One region of the Pediococcus acidilactici genome, then DNA from elsewhere that is predicted to be linked to it. Evidence: predicted binding sites of a transcription regulator. Region 1 holds the regulator's gene; the other holds the start of a gene.
The links. The regulator NrdR, encoded in region 1, represses ribonucleotide reductase genes. The targets are predictions, from matches to a motif close to ACACNATATATNGTGT.

Region 1 (7,582 bases):
AATTGGACATTTTAAAATCAACCTTTTTGGCGAGCACAACGTTCTCAATACGTTAGCCGTAATTGCAGTAGCTTACTTTGAAAAGATTGATTTGGCACTAGTCCAAAAGGAATTACTATCGTATCAAGGAGTTAAACGCCGTTTTTCGAAATCTACGGTAGGTGATAACATCTTGATTGATGATTATGCTCACCACCCATCAGAAATTAAAGCGACCCTAGATGCGGCACGGCAAGAATTCCCAGATAAGAAAATTGTTGCAGTATTTCAGCCACATACTTATACCCGGACAGCCGCGCTGCTAGACGGCTTTGCTAAGAGCTTGAGCCTTGCCGATCAAGTTGTTTTGACCGAGATTTTTGGTTCAGTTCGTGAAGCAAACGGGAAAGTTTCGTCACAAGATTTGGCTAATTTAATTGGTCATGACACAAAGATTATCCATGAAGACGACCTATCTGCGTTAGCAAACCAACACAATGCGGTGCTAGTTTTCATGGGAGCTGGCGACATTTTAAAATACGAAGATGCTTATAAAGCCTTGGTTAAGGAAAAGTAAAAATTTGACCTTTCTTGACTTTAATTGATAGCCTTTTAGTTGCTTTCCTGTTACAATATGGGAAAGATTTAAATGGGGGGATCAATTTGGATCAACAACCAAGAGTAATAAATAATACAATCGGCTTAAACCGATTTTTAACTAAAATGTACGGTTGGATGGCGGCCGCGGTTGCTTTTTCTGGAATCATTGCTTATTTAGGCGCTACAGTATGGCGCCCAGCGGTGATGACCTTTCTAAGCCAAGGGCGGATGGGAATCTGGCTGATTTTCATTGCGCTATTTCTTTTCATGATTTTTGGGCAGAAGACGGCGCTACAAAATCCAACGGTTAGTTTCTTAATGTTGTTTGCGTTCTCGGGATTCTTTGGAATCACGCTTTCCAGCGTGTTTATGCTCTTCAGCATTGGAACGATTGCGGGAGCGTTCTTCTCGGCAGCTGCCGTGTTCGTCGTGATGAGCGTGATCGGATTAACCACTAAACGCGATTTGTCGCGGTTGGGGACGCATTTACTGGCTGCTTTAATCGCAATGGTGGTCGTTTCGGTGATTAACCTATTCTTCTTGCACAGCAGCGCAGTAACGTTCTTCTTTTCCTTGATTGGAATTGTAATTTTTGCTGGTTTGTCAATGTTTGATACGGCATCGATGAAGAATCTTTACTTGAGCTATGGCGACCGGGTTTCCGAAACGGGACTTGCCATTCAAGGGGCATTTAGTTTATACCTTGATTTCATTAACCTATTCCAGTACTTCTTAACCATTTTTGGTTGGAGTCGAGATTAATCAAAAATTTAATTTTCATTTAGAACCGAAGGTCAATCTTATTCACGTTGGCCTTCGGTTTTTGGTATGATTAAGGGAGATAGAAAACGGAGGAAGCTATGGCAAAAGATAAGTTATTGTTAATTGATGGGAACAGTATTGCATTTCGTTCTTTTTTCGCGTTGCATAATTCGCTAGAAAAGTTCAAGAATCCGGATGGACTGCACACTAACGCAATTTTTGGGTTCAATAAAATGTTGGACAGCATTTTAAAACAATACCAGCCCACGGCGGCATTGGTTGCTTTTGATGCTGGAAAAACGACTTTCCGGACGGAAATGTACGATGATTATAAGGGAGGTCGCTCAAAAACTCCGCCAGAGTTATCAGAGCAGATGCCTTATATCAAACAGTTGCTGACCGGATACGGTATCAAAACTTATGAATTACCTAATTATGAAGCTGACGATATTATTGGTACCCTATCGTTAGCAGCGGAACGTGACGATTACGAAGTGGTGGTGGTTACCGGAGACCGAGATTTAACGCAATTAAGTAGTGCAGAAACTACTGTTGCGGTAACTAAAAAAGGGGTTAGTGAAGTCGAAGAGTATACGCCACGCCACGTCAAAGAAAAGCTGGGAATCACTCCTGAGCAAATTATTGACTTAAAAGGTCTAGCGGGTGACACTTCCGATAATTATCCCGGGGTAACTAAGGTCGGCGAAAAGACCGCCCTCAAGTTGTTGAAGCAATTTGGGACAATTGAGAATCTTTACGACAATTTGGATGATTTGAAACCAAGCAAAATGAAGGAACACTTGATTGAGGATCGGGATGCAGCCTTCACTTCGAAGACGTTGGCAACCATTAAGCGGGACGCTCCCGTAGAAATCGGATTGGCGGATTTAAAGTATGACGGAAAAAACATCACCTTTTTACAAGAGTTCTACCAAAAGATGAAGTTCCGGACTTTCTTAGCGGCGTTACAGCAAAATAAACCAACGGAAGAAAAGGTAAGTGAAAAATTAGCGTATCACGTATTAACGAAGGATACGTTACCGGACTTTACCAAATGGGAGAAAGAAATTAACTTCTATTTGGAAATGCCAGAGAAAAATTATCACCTATCTGAATTTTGCGGATTCGCAATTGGAACTGATAAAGAGCTTTGGGTAAGCGACGACGTTGAATTATTACGAGAACCCGCGTTATCTGAAATATTAGCGAACCAAAAGGTGGTCGTAAACGTCTTTGATGGGAAGCGTACTTACGTAGGTTTACATCGACTAGGCGTGACCTTAAATAGCATTAACTACGATATTTTATTACAGTCCTACCTGTTAGATACCAACGATAATTCTAATGATTTGGGGCAACTTGCTCACGAACATGACATTGAAGACATTAAAACCGATGCAGAAGTTTACGGTACCGGAGCTAAACGGGCGGTGCCCGCAAAAGACGTTTTACTAGAGCACCTCGCCCACAAAATTGACGTAATTGGTGAACTAGGGCGGCGCTTGCAAGAAGAGTTGATTAACAACCAACAGGCCGATTTATATTGGAAAATTGAACTACCATTATCGATTGTGCTGGCAAAGATGGAAATTAGCGGAATTAAGGTTGACCGCGAGCGTTTAGGGGCTATGCAAAGCGAATTGACCGAACGGCTTAGTGAGTTGGAAAACCAGATTCATCAAGAGGCTGGGGAAGAGTTTAACATTAACTCGCCTAAACAATTGGGACACATTTTATTTGAAAAACTAGAATTTCCAGTAATTAAAAAGACCAAGACCGGATATTCGACAGCGGTCAACGTCTTAGAGAAACTACGCGGCTACTCGCCAATTATTGATCACATTTTAGATTACCGAACGATCGCTAAAATTAAATCAACGTACGTGGATGGTTTGTTGAAGGTGATTCATTCTACGGATCAAAAGGTGCACACTACCTACCAACAAACCTTGACACAAACTGGGCGGTTGTCATCAACAGACCCGAATTTACAAAATATTCCAATTCGGATTGAAGAAGGCAAGAAGATTCGACAAGCCTTTGTTCCGTCACACGAAGGTTGGCATATTTTATCTTCTGATTATTCGCAAATTGAATTGCGCGTGTTAGCACACATTACGGGCGATCATCATTTACAAGAAGCGTTTAAGAAGGACGAAGATATTCACTCCAGTACCGCGGTGCGGATTTTTGGTTTGAAGGATGCTAGTGAAGTAACTCCTAACATTCGGCGCCAAGCAAAGGCGGTTAACTTCGGGATTGTCTATGGAATTAGTGATTACGGGCTTTCCCAAAATATTGGGATTTCTCGTAAGGATGCCAAACGGTTCATCGACACTTACTTTAAAGAATATCCGGGAGTAAAAAAATATGTAGATGGTTCGGTAGAAACTGCGCGCGAGAAGGGCTATGTAGAAACGATTGCCCACCGGCGCCGGTACTTACCTGACATCCACGCTTCGAACTTTAGCGTTCGGTCATTTGCAGAACGAACTGCGATGAACACCCCTATTCAAGGTAGTGCGGCCGACATTATTAAAATTGCAATGATTAACATGCAAAACGAGTTAGAAAAACGGCAGTTGAAAACCAGAATGTTGTTACAGGTGCACGATGAATTGATTTTTGAAGTGCCTGATGAGGAAATGAGCGTTATTAAAGAATTAGTTCCTAAAGTGATGGATTCCGCAATTAAATTGGATGTTCCGTTAAAAGTAGAAACTTCATGGGGAAATAATTGGTACGACGCTAAATAACGGAGGAATGAATAAATGCCTGAGTTACCTGAAGTAGAAACGGTACGACGCGGATTGGTCGGTCTGGTAGAGGGCCGTACAATTCAACGGGTGGTGGTGCGATATCCTAAAATGGTCACCCCTGAAGCGGACCAGTTCGCGGCAGAATTAAAAAATAAAACAATTGAAACAATTCGCCGGCGAGGAAAGTACTTGATTTTTGATTTCAGTAATCAGCTTTCAATGGTTTCCCACCTCCGGATGGAAGGAAAGTACGCGGTGGTAGACCGCGACCAACCTTACAACAAACACGACCACGTTATTTTTGAATTAGATGATGGACAGGATTTACGCTATAACGATACCCGAAAATTTGGTCGAATGGTTTTAACCCCCACGGGGCAAGAAATGCAAGTCGGGGGATTGAAGACGATCGGACCCGAACCAACGCCAGAAACGCTGACGGTAGACTACCTTACGAAGGCTCTTCGAAGTCGTAAACGGGTGATGAAAAGCTTTCTTCTAGACCAGTCGTTAATTGCGGGATTGGGCAATATTTACGCAGATGAAGTTTTATGGCTAAGTAAAATTCATCCGCAGCGCCGGTCTAATTCACTTACCGATGCCGAAATTAAATTATTACGGGAAAGTATTTTTGCCGAATTAAACGAAGCCATTGCGGCAAAGGGAACCACCGTGTTTTCTTATTTGGATGCTACTGGGCATGCCGGCAGTTTCCAAAACCAGCTGCACGTTTACCATCGCCAAGGATTACCGTGTCCACGCTGCCAAACTCCCATCGAACAAATTAAGGTAGCTCAGCGCAGTACTCATTTTTGCCCGCATTGCCAAGTTTTAACGCCAGAAAATGACTAAGATCCTTGGACTAACAGGTGGAATTGCGATGGGAAAGTCCACCATTAGTAATTTTTTGAGAGATAAAGGAATTCCAATTGTGGACGCTGACGAAATTGCCCACGCAGTTTTGGAATTTAAAGCGGTTAAGGTACAATTAGTTAAGGCATTTGGGACCCCAATTTTAAATGAACAAAAACAAGTTGACCGTAAGCAATTAGGTAAAATAGTTTTTGGGGAGTCAAAAAAACTAGGGGAGTTAAATAAAATTGTCCAACCCGTAATTCGCCAAGAGATCATCCGCCAGTTAAAAAGTTTTACGACGGAGTCCGTGGTCGTTTTAGATGCCCCAGTTTTGTTCGAACAAGGATACGAGACTTTAGTCGATTGCATTATGGTGGTTTCAACAACTCCAGCAGAACAGCTCCGCCGACTGATGGAACGGGATCATTTGACTAGTGAGGATGCTCAAAAACGAATTGACGCTCAGATGCCGATTGAAATTAAACAAAAAAAAGCGGATGTAACCATCGATAGTAGTGGTAGTATTGAAGCCACCCAAAAACAAGTGATAGAATGGCTTGTTAAACAAAATTTACTCCAGACATCCGGAAAGACCGGCGAGGTGAAATAATATGAAATGCCCACATTGTGGTAATAATGGCTCGAGAGTAGTAGATAGTCGACCAACTGATGAAGGCCGCGTAATTCGTCGTCGGCGTGAATGTGAAGATTGTGGTTTTCGTTTTACAACTTTTGAACGGGTGGAAGCCACCCCGTTATTAGTGATTAAGAAAAACGGTTCGCGAGAAGAATTTGATCGCGATAAGATTCTTAAAGGGATTGTCCGGGCAGCAGAAAAGCGACCGGTAAAAATGGAACAAATGACTGATATTGTGGACAAGGTTGAAAATAAAATTCGTTCATTGGGAGAAAGCGAAGTTTCTAGTCAAGTGATTGGAGAATACGTAATGAATATTCTTGTTGATTTAGATGAGATCGCTTATATTCGGTTTGCCAGCGTATACCGGCAATTTAAGGACATGAACGTTTTCTTGAATGAACTCCAGGATATGGTCAAAAAAGATGAAGAAGAAAAGGATCATAAGTAATGACGGAACCAATGGGTAACTTAGCACCAAACGACTCGTTTATTGTGAATACTGATCGACAAATGACCGACTACGAAAGTCGGGCATTAACGGCGCTGTATCGTCCGTTATTATCTTCGGATGCGTACAGTTTAGCAATGACGCTTTGGGAACTAAATGAAGAAGCGACGGTTTTAAATGAACAGTTTACCCATACAATATTACTGAATTGGCTGGGAATTGATTTACCAGCTATTATGGAAGCGCGAGGCCGGTTAGAAGCCTTGGGTTTGCTAAAAACTTTTCGTAAACAAGTTGATAATCGGGCGTTATTTTTGTACGTTTTGCAAGCGCCAGCTGACCCGATTACCTTTTTCAAAGACGACACGCTAAGCGCATTGTTGCTTGGTGCGGTTGGTGAAAATGAATTTGAACGGTTAAGTCGGCGGTTAATTAAACGCCAGGTTGAGCACGCCGATTTTTATGATGTCTCTAAAAATTTAGGCGACTATTTCCAAATTGGCAGCAGCGTGGTCGACAAACCAAGGCCAATCTCTGCCGTGCAAAAGCAAATTCAGCTGGACGAGCCACAAACGGATTCAGAAACGCTCAATAATAATTTTGACTTTAACTTACTTACTCAAATGCTTAGCACTAGCTTTGTGGATCGTCAAAGCCTAGAAGAAAACCGCCACCTCATTATGGTGGAACAAACTATTTACGGAATTACGGAAAGTGAAATGGCGGAACTGATTAAGTCGGCCACTAATTTTCAAGATAATCGGATTGATAGCCGAACTTTGAAGACTCGGATCGCTCAAAAATACGCCAATGCTAATCAGCAAGGCGCGAAGAAAACGGCTAGTTCAGCGGCTATGCCAACTTCGCCTACAAAGCTCAATTTAGAAGGGCTCACGGCCGAGGAGCAAACGGTGATTAAGTCAACGTATGCATTGGCTCCGGTAGACTTTATTGATCAGATTAAGCAAGAAACCGGGGGCTTTACCACCACGGCGGAAAAACGGGTAATTACCGGCATAGTGGAAACGGGTCAACTGCCGGTTAGCGTCGTTAATTTTTTGATTTTCTATGTCTTGGTTGATCAGGGCCGGGCGACGCTGAATAAAAATTTAGTTGAGGCAATCGCCAACGAGTGGATTAAAAATGGCGTAAAAACTCCGCAAAAGGCGTTAGAATTTGTGCGTGAACGCCAGGCTAAAAAGCAAAAACAAGCTACCAAGTCGTATGGAAGACGTAAGCCGGTCGTTCAGCGCGAAACCCTACCAGATTGGGCCAAAAAAGATACTAAAACTGCAACTAACAATGCTAATGATTCTCAAGCGGTGCCGACTACTGCAGAAATTAATGCAAAATTGAAAAAATTACGTGAACGGCGAAAGGAGGAGTAACAAATGGAAAATATTCGCGAAGCAATTGAGGGATTGATGAATAAACGGAAACTCGACCAACGTTTCCAGTCGGTGATGAAAACTGTTTATCAGGATCCCGAAGTTGTGGCCTTTTGCCAAACACACCAAGCGGAGTTAACTACGGAAGCTT
Region 2 (7,582 bases), 790 kb from region 1:
AACGACAACCTTTCCATCAAGGGTGGGGTTATCGAAGGTAAAGTGGCTGATATTGATACAATCAATACCTTCGCTACGATGCCTAGTCGTGAAGACTTGCTTGCAATGCTTGCTAATGAATTCATGTCACCAGTACGTGACGTTGCATACGCTCTTAAGGCTGTTGCTGATAAGAAGTCTGAAGAAGACGCTGCATAATCATTACATTACATTTAATTACAATTAATATTGGAGGAAACAAAAATGGCATTAGATAAAGACCAATTTATTGAAGACTTAAAAGGTGCTTCAATTTCTGACTTAAACGATCTTGTTAAAGCAATCGAAGACGAATTCGGTGTTTCAGCTGCTGCTCCAGTTGCTGCTGCAGGTGCTGCTGGCGGTGCTGCAGAAGCTAAGACATCATTCAACGTTGAACTTACTGGCGCTGGCTCAGCTAAGATCAAGGTTATCAAGGCAGTTCGTGAAATCACAGGCGCTGGCTTGAAGGACGCTAAGGACATGGTTGATAACGCTCCTACAGTTATCAAGGAAGACCTTTCCGAAGACGAAGCAAACGACATGAAGGCTAAGCTTGAAGAAGCTGGTGCTACAGTAGAAGTTAAATAAGTTTAATTTCTACAAAAACCACCTTATCCCGGTTATACCGGAATATAGGTGGTTTTTTTGTGCTTTCATAAACGGGATATGGTGGATATTAATGTGGTACTTTTGTGGGTACATGGAAATCAGTGTACCCACCTATGTACTTTAAAGGACGTAAGAGCAATTGGAGCATTATATAAGTAAACTTCCAAACGTACTGTGGTAAGGACTTGTTAGCGATGTTAAAAGGGAGGTTAGGTAGAGAGAAAGACAATGGATTTTATAGAACAAAAACAGCGCCCAGAATTTTCATCCTGAGCGCTGTTAATTTTTAGGGATTATTCGAATGTTAGTAAATTAGTTGATTAAATTTCGTAGTCTTCGTCACTCATTGGTTCTACGTTACCTAGACGGTAGCCATTACCAACTTGAGAGAAGAAGTCGTGATTAGATGTTCCGGTAGAAATTCCGTTCATGACGATTGGGTTAACGTCAGCTTCCGTATCGGGGAAGAGCGGGTCTTGACCCAAGTTCATTAACGCTTTGTTAGCATTATAACGGGTGAAGGTTAACACTTCTTCCGTCCAACCAACTTGATCGTAAACTTTATGAACGTATTTTTCTTCGTTAGCGTAAAGGTCGTATAAGAAGTTATACATCCAATCCTTAAGTTCTTGTTGTTCGTTTTCGCCAAGGTCTTTCATTCCTAATTGGAACTTGTAACCAATGTAAGTTCCATGCACAGATTCGTCACGAAGGATTAATTTAATGATTTCAGCAACGTTGTTTAGCTTGTTATGACCCAGGTAATAGAGTGGGGTGAAGAAGCCAGAGTAGAACAAGAACGTTTCGAGGAACACGCTGGAAATCTTCTTTTTCAATGGGTGACCATCATCATGATATAAGTCATAAATAAACTTAGTTTTGTTTTGGAGAAACTCTTCAGAGTCACTCCATTCAAAAATTTCATCAATTTCTGTAGGAGTATTCAACGTTTCAAAGATTGATGAATAACTTTTAGCATGGACAGATTCCATGAATTGAATGTTATTCAAAACGGCAGTTTCGTGCGGTGTCCGAACATCCTTACGTAAGGCTGCCATCCCGTCTTGTGATTGTAAGGTATCGAGGAGAGTCAAGCCCCCAAAAACGTGTCCAACCACCCATTGATGGTCCTCATCAAGTTCACGCCAATCACTAAGATCGTTAGAAATTGGAATTCGGGTGTCTAACCAAAATTGTTCGGTTAGCTTTTCCCAAGTTGCTTTATCAATCTGATCCGAAATTGCGTTCCAGTTGATTGCTTCATAATTTGCCATTATACAAATCCTCCATCGTTAAATTGAGCAGCTTTCACATTGGTTAACGCCGACTTCGCCATCATTATCCGTGAAGGTCCGAATGTAGTAAATCGACTTGATCCCTTCGTGGTGTGCGTAATTGCGCAGGATATTTAAATCGCGAGTCGTCATTTTGTTTGTTCGACCATTCTTCCAGTCGTAAATCCCGTCTGGAATGGTTGAGCGCATGAAGAAGGTCATGCTCATTCCTTGATCCACATGTTGTTGCGCAGCGGCGTAAATATCAACAACTTTGCGCATGTCAATATCATAGGCCGACTGATAATATTTTAACGTATCATTGGACAAATATGGGGCTGGATAGTAAATTTTTCCAATTTTCTTTTCTTGGCGTTCTTCGACCCGGTTAACGATCGGCTGTAAACTAGCTGTCGCGTCGTTAATGTAAGAAATTGAACCGGTTGGGGCAACCGCCATTCGGTTTTGATGGTAAAGGCCGTCTTGCATAACGGCTTGTTTTAGGTCTGCCCAGTCTGCGGTAGTCGGAATGTCGATTCCTTGGAAGAGTTCCTTTACCCGTGCTGACTTAGGTCCAAAGTCCTGAGCTAGGTATTTATCAAAGTATGAACCATCTGCGTACTTGCTCTTTTCAAAGTTGTGGAAAACTTGTCCGCGTTCTTTAGCAATCTTGTTGGAAGCCCGGAGCGTCCAGTAGTTAAGCAACATGAAGTAAACACTGGTGAATTCAACGGAATCAGGTTCGCCATAGTAGAGGTGGTTCTTTGCTAAGTAACCGTGTAAGCCCATTGCGCCAAGCCCAATCGTGTGGGCAAGGGCGTTTCCGTGTTGGATTGACGGTACTACGTCAATATCGGAATGGTCGGTTACGAAGGTCAACGCCCGAACCATGGTTTCTACCGATTTACCAAAGTGCGGAGTTGCCATCATATTAACAATGTTTGTGGAACCTAAGTTACAACTAATGTCGGTTCCTAACTCCGTGTAGTTTTGTTTGTTGTCAATTACAGAAGGAGTTTGAACCTGCATAATCTCTGAACAGAGGTTACTCATTACGATCTTACCGTAAATTGGGTTTTCCCGGTTGGCAGTATCCACGTTCACCACGTAAGGGTAGCCAGATTCTTGTTGGAGCTTCGAAATTTCATTTTCGATATTTCGCGCTTTAACTTTGTATTTCTTGATTTCCGGGTTGTTAACTAAGTTGTCGTATTCCTTCGTAATATCTACGTAAGCGTAAGGTTTACCGTAAACTTTTTCAACGCTGTAAGGGCTGAATAAGTACATGTCTTCGTCATGCTTAATCAATTCGTAGAATTTATCGGGAACTACGACACCCAATGAAAGGGTCTTAACCCGAATCTTTTCGTCGGCGTTTTCCTTCTTAGCTGAAAGGAAGGAAACGATGTCCGGATGGAAAACGTTTAGGTAAACTACACCGGCTCCTTGCCGTTGACCAAGTTGGTTAGCGTAAGAAAAACTGTCTTCGAGCAATTTCATTACGGGAACTACGCCACTTGCAGCGCCTTCGATTCCCTTAATCGGTGCGCCAGCTTCCCGCAGGTTAGTGAGGTTAATTCCGACCCCGCCGCCTAATTTGGAAAGTTGCAGGGCAGAGTTAATCGTCCGGCCAATCGAGTTCATGTCGTCATTAGCCTGAATTAAAAAGCAAGAGACTAGTTCACCACGATGTTTTCTACCAGCATTTAAAAAGCTAGGGGTAGCTGGTTGATAACGTTGGTGAATAATTTCGTCAGCAATTTGCATTGCTAACTCTTCGTCGCCATCACCAAAGTAAAGGGCGTTCATGGCAACGCGGTCAACGAAGTTTTCTAAGTAATATTCGTTATCGTTAGTCTTTAAAGCGTATTGGGCATAGAATTTATAAGCCGCCATGAAAGAGCGGAAATGGAAATTTTGTGCACGCAAATAATCGTAAAGCTTTTCAATGAAGTCAAAGGAATATTTTTCCATAAGTTCGGCTTCAATGTAGTCTTCCTTAAGGAGGTAGTCAAAGCGTTCACGCAGGCTTGCAAATTGCTTGGTGTTAGCTTGCACGTTTTCCTTTAGAAAGGCTGCAAGGGCTTCTTGATCCTTATGTAGCGGAATTTGGTTGTCAACGGGGATGTTGATTTCATTGTTTAAGTCGTAATAGGTAACGTCGGTTAGATCTTTTAAGCTCATATTTGGGTGTACTCCTTAAATTTCGAAATAAAAAAACGCTCCATCTGTAACAAAGGAACGTGGACACTAAATCAACAAACTAACAATTTAAATTAAATCGCTAATTTTTTTAACAAGTCTGGACGAAAACCAGCAATTGCATCATCTTCAGAAAATTGAACTACGGGAACGGCTTGGAAACCGCGGCCTTTTAATTCGTCAATATATTCTGGATGTAAGTTGATGTTGCGTTCTTCAAATTCAACTCCGTTTTCACTTAGAAAACGCTTGGTCATTTTGCATTGCATGCAATTGTTTTTAGTGTAAACAACGACTTTTTTCATGGTGACTCCCCCTCTTATTTATTCTTTCTGTCTGCATTTAAGTATACAACATTTCGGACCGATTTCAACAAAAAAGCACATCATCTTGTGGCTTTAACGGGTCTAAACCACCAGATGTTGTGCTACGTCGGCATTCGCCGAGCAATAAAAATTATTTTAATTAAGTTGGTATCCAAATTTACAATACGTTATCATACTAATAGAGATTGGAGGACTTTTCAATGACAGATTATTATTTCACGGAGAATCCTAACGTGGAACACGATGAAAAGCATTGGCGTTACACACTTTTGGGGCACGAATTAAATTTTGTGTCGGACAACGGAGTTTTTTCAAAGAACACCCTTGACTTTGGTACCCGGACATTATTAGAAGCTTTGCCACTGGATGTTCCCCAAAGTTCAATTTTAGACGTGGGCTGCGGATATGGTCCAATGGGAATTGCGCTAGCTAAGCAATTCCCTGAAGCACGAGTGGAGATGACCGACGTTAACGAGCGGGCGTTAGCACTTGCCGAGCGGAATGCAGAAGCCAATGGCGTAGCTGCACGTACACGAGTTTACCATTCGGATGCTTACGAAGCGGTAGCTAAAACTGATTTTACAACGGTCGTTTATAATCCGCCGGTTCGGGCCGGAAAAACGGTGGTAAACGCCATCATTACCGGTGCTAAAGAGCACTTAACGAAGGGCGGCCAGCTGATCATCGTTTTACAAAAGAAGCAGGGGGCGCCATCCGCAAAGAAATTAATGGCGGAAACTTTTGGCAACGTAACGGTATTAAAGAAAAGTAAAGGATATTACATTTTAAGAAGTGAACATGAGTAAATTAAGTGAAGCAGAAGTGCAATTTTATATGGGAGAGGCTTTAAAGGAAGCCCAGTTTGCCAAAATGATTGATGAAGTGCCGATCGGAGCCGTAGTGGTGCACGATGGCAAAATTATTGGCCGGGGACATAACCTCCGGGAACACTCCCAAGACGCGACCACGCATGCCGAGGTGTTGGCCATTACGGAAGCTTGCGCGTATTTACGAAGCTGGCGTTTGTGGGATTGCCAATTATTTGTCACGATTGAACCGTGCTTGATGTGTAGCGGGACAATCATCAATTCTCAAATCCCGGAAGTGTACTTTGGCGCACGGGATCCGAAGGCGGGCGCAGTCCGAAGTTTGTATACGGTCTTAGAAGATCAACGTTTAAATCACCAGGTGGAAGTCCGCGAAGGGGTGGCTGCAGACCAAGCGGCCGGGTTAATGAAAAGTTTCTTCAAGGCAATTCGCGAACGTCGAAAAAAAAAATCGGTAAAATAGTGGAAATTTTATTAAAATTCGAGTATCATAATTATTGCCGTAAGGCCTTGAGGCAAGGTTGGACTTACGAATTGTGTCAGGTCCGGAAGGAAGCAGCACTAAGTATGCTCTGGCTTGTGCCTTAAGTTATTGAGCAAATCAACGGAACTCTTAGTCCATCGGGGCTAAGGGTTCTTTCTTTAAAAACAGAAATCGGGGAAGGAAATTTAATGAGTTATCAAGCATTGTACCGCGTTTGGCGGCCGCAGAAGTTTGCCGACATGGTTGGTCAAGAAGTGGTTACCAGAACTTTGAAAAATGCGTTAATAACTAAGCAGACTAGTCATGCGTATCTGTTTACGGGTCCCCGGGGGACGGGGAAGACCTCGGCAGCTAAGATTTTTGCTAAGGCGGTTAACTGTCATTACTTAAAAGATGGCGAACCGTGTAATGAATGTGCGACTTGTCGGGCAATCACGGACGGTAATTTAAATGACGTGATTGAAATTGACGCGGCCTCGAACAACGGGGTCGAAGAAATCCGTGATATCCGGGATAAGGCCAAGTATGCGCCCACGGAAGCAGACTATAAGGTTTACATCATCGACGAAGTGCACATGCTATCCACGGGAGCCTTTAACGCCCTGTTGAAAACTCTCGAAGAGCCACCGACTAACGTGATCTTTATTCTGGCAACGACCGAGCCCCAAAAAATCCCGCTAACAATTATTTCGCGGACCCAGCGGTTTGATTTTAAACGCATCACCCCGACCCAAAGTTACGACCGGATGGTTTATATTTTGGAACAAAAGGGGATTGAATACGATCCTAAGGCGTTATCAATCATTGCCAAGGCTGCGGAAGGCGGAATGCGGGATGCACTCAGTATTCTTGACCAGGTCATCTCGTTTGGAAACGAAACGGTAACGATGGACAACGCGTTGCTGGTAACCGGGAGCGTTAACCAGCAGTTACTGGATCAATACCTAACCCAGATTTTCGAAAAGGATACTCCCGCAGCGTTAGAAACGTTGCACCAAATTTTGGACGAAGGTAAGGACGGTCAGCGGCTGATTGAAGATCTGATTGCGGTAGAACGCAACCTGCTTTTATACCAAGAAGATCCCCAACTAGTTAAGGAACAGAGTTTGAGCGACCTTAGCGAAGACTTTGTCAAAGAAGCGGACATGGTTAGCGGCAGCGAGTTGTACGAAATGATTGACACGTTAAACCAGATTCAACAACAAATGCGGTTTACAACGCACCCTGACGTTTACCTGGAAGTGTTGACGATTAAGCTCTCTCAGCGGTCCGCAACGCCGACGAGTGCGACAGCAGATAACGAAGAGGTGCAACAGCTTAAAAATGAAGTTGACCGTTTGCAGGGGGAAGTTAAGCGCCTCAAAGAGCGGGCAACTTCTGCCGCCTCCGCGCCTGCTAAACCAGCCTCCGCAGCGCCGAAAAAACGGGCTTCGGGAAGTCGCAACGTGAAGACGCCGGCCAACCTGACTAAAATTTACCCGATTTTGGAGAACGCCACTAAAGATAGCTTGGTGGAAATGCAAAATCTTTGGCGCGACTTGATGGATATGCTATCGGTCACGAAACGAGCCTTGATGCACGTTTCTAAACCAGTGGCTGCCAGCGAAGAGGGCGTCGTGGTGGCTTTCGATTATGACTTTTTGTTTGAAAAGGCTGTGGATAATGAAAGCTTGCGTAACGAATTACAACAAAATTTGGCTAAGCTAACTGGTTCAAATTACCAAGTTGTCTATGTTACAGTTGAAGAGTGGCCAACGGTGCGGGCAGAATTTATTAAAACGCACCATTTAAGTAAGGAAACCGAAAGTGCATCTAAAGAGGAAGCACCGTCCCAACCAA

Region 2: the regulator NrdR is predicted to act here: its motif matches at 4,519-4,534, upstream of nrdH (glutaredoxin-like protein NrdH).

What each region holds. Positions count from the first base shown of each region.
Region 1 is NZ_CP066046.1:961,094-968,675, reverse strand. It holds gene murC (UDP-N-acetylmuramate--L-alanine ligase) at 1-556, shown strand, start outside; gene I6H64_RS04870 (Bax inhibitor-1/YccA family protein) at 571-1,341, shown strand; gene polA (DNA polymerase I) at 1,440-4,097, shown strand; gene mutM (bifunctional DNA-formamidopyrimidine glycosylase/DNA-(apurinic or apyrimidinic site) lyase) at 4,113-4,952, shown strand; gene coaE (dephospho-CoA kinase) at 4,945-5,565, shown strand; gene nrdR (transcriptional regulator NrdR) at 5,567-6,043, shown strand; gene I6H64_RS04845 (replication initiation and membrane attachment family protein) at 6,043-7,431, shown strand; gene dnaI (primosomal protein DnaI) at 7,435-7,582, shown strand, end outside.
Region 2 is NZ_CP066046.1:175,484-183,065, forward strand. It holds gene rplJ (50S ribosomal protein L10) at 1-198, shown strand, start outside; gene rplL (50S ribosomal protein L7/L12) at 244-609, shown strand; gene nrdF (class 1b ribonucleoside-diphosphate reductase subunit beta) at 951-1,904, opposite strand; gene nrdE (class 1b ribonucleoside-diphosphate reductase subunit alpha) at 1,923-4,088, opposite strand; gene nrdH (glutaredoxin-like protein NrdH) at 4,181-4,411, opposite strand; gene I6H64_RS00860 (class I SAM-dependent methyltransferase) at 4,633-5,238, shown strand; gene tadA (tRNA adenosine(34) deaminase TadA) at 5,231-5,722, shown strand; RNA gene ffs (signal recognition particle sRNA small type) at 5,767-5,853, shown strand; gene dnaX (DNA polymerase III subunit gamma/tau) at 5,932-7,582, shown strand, end outside.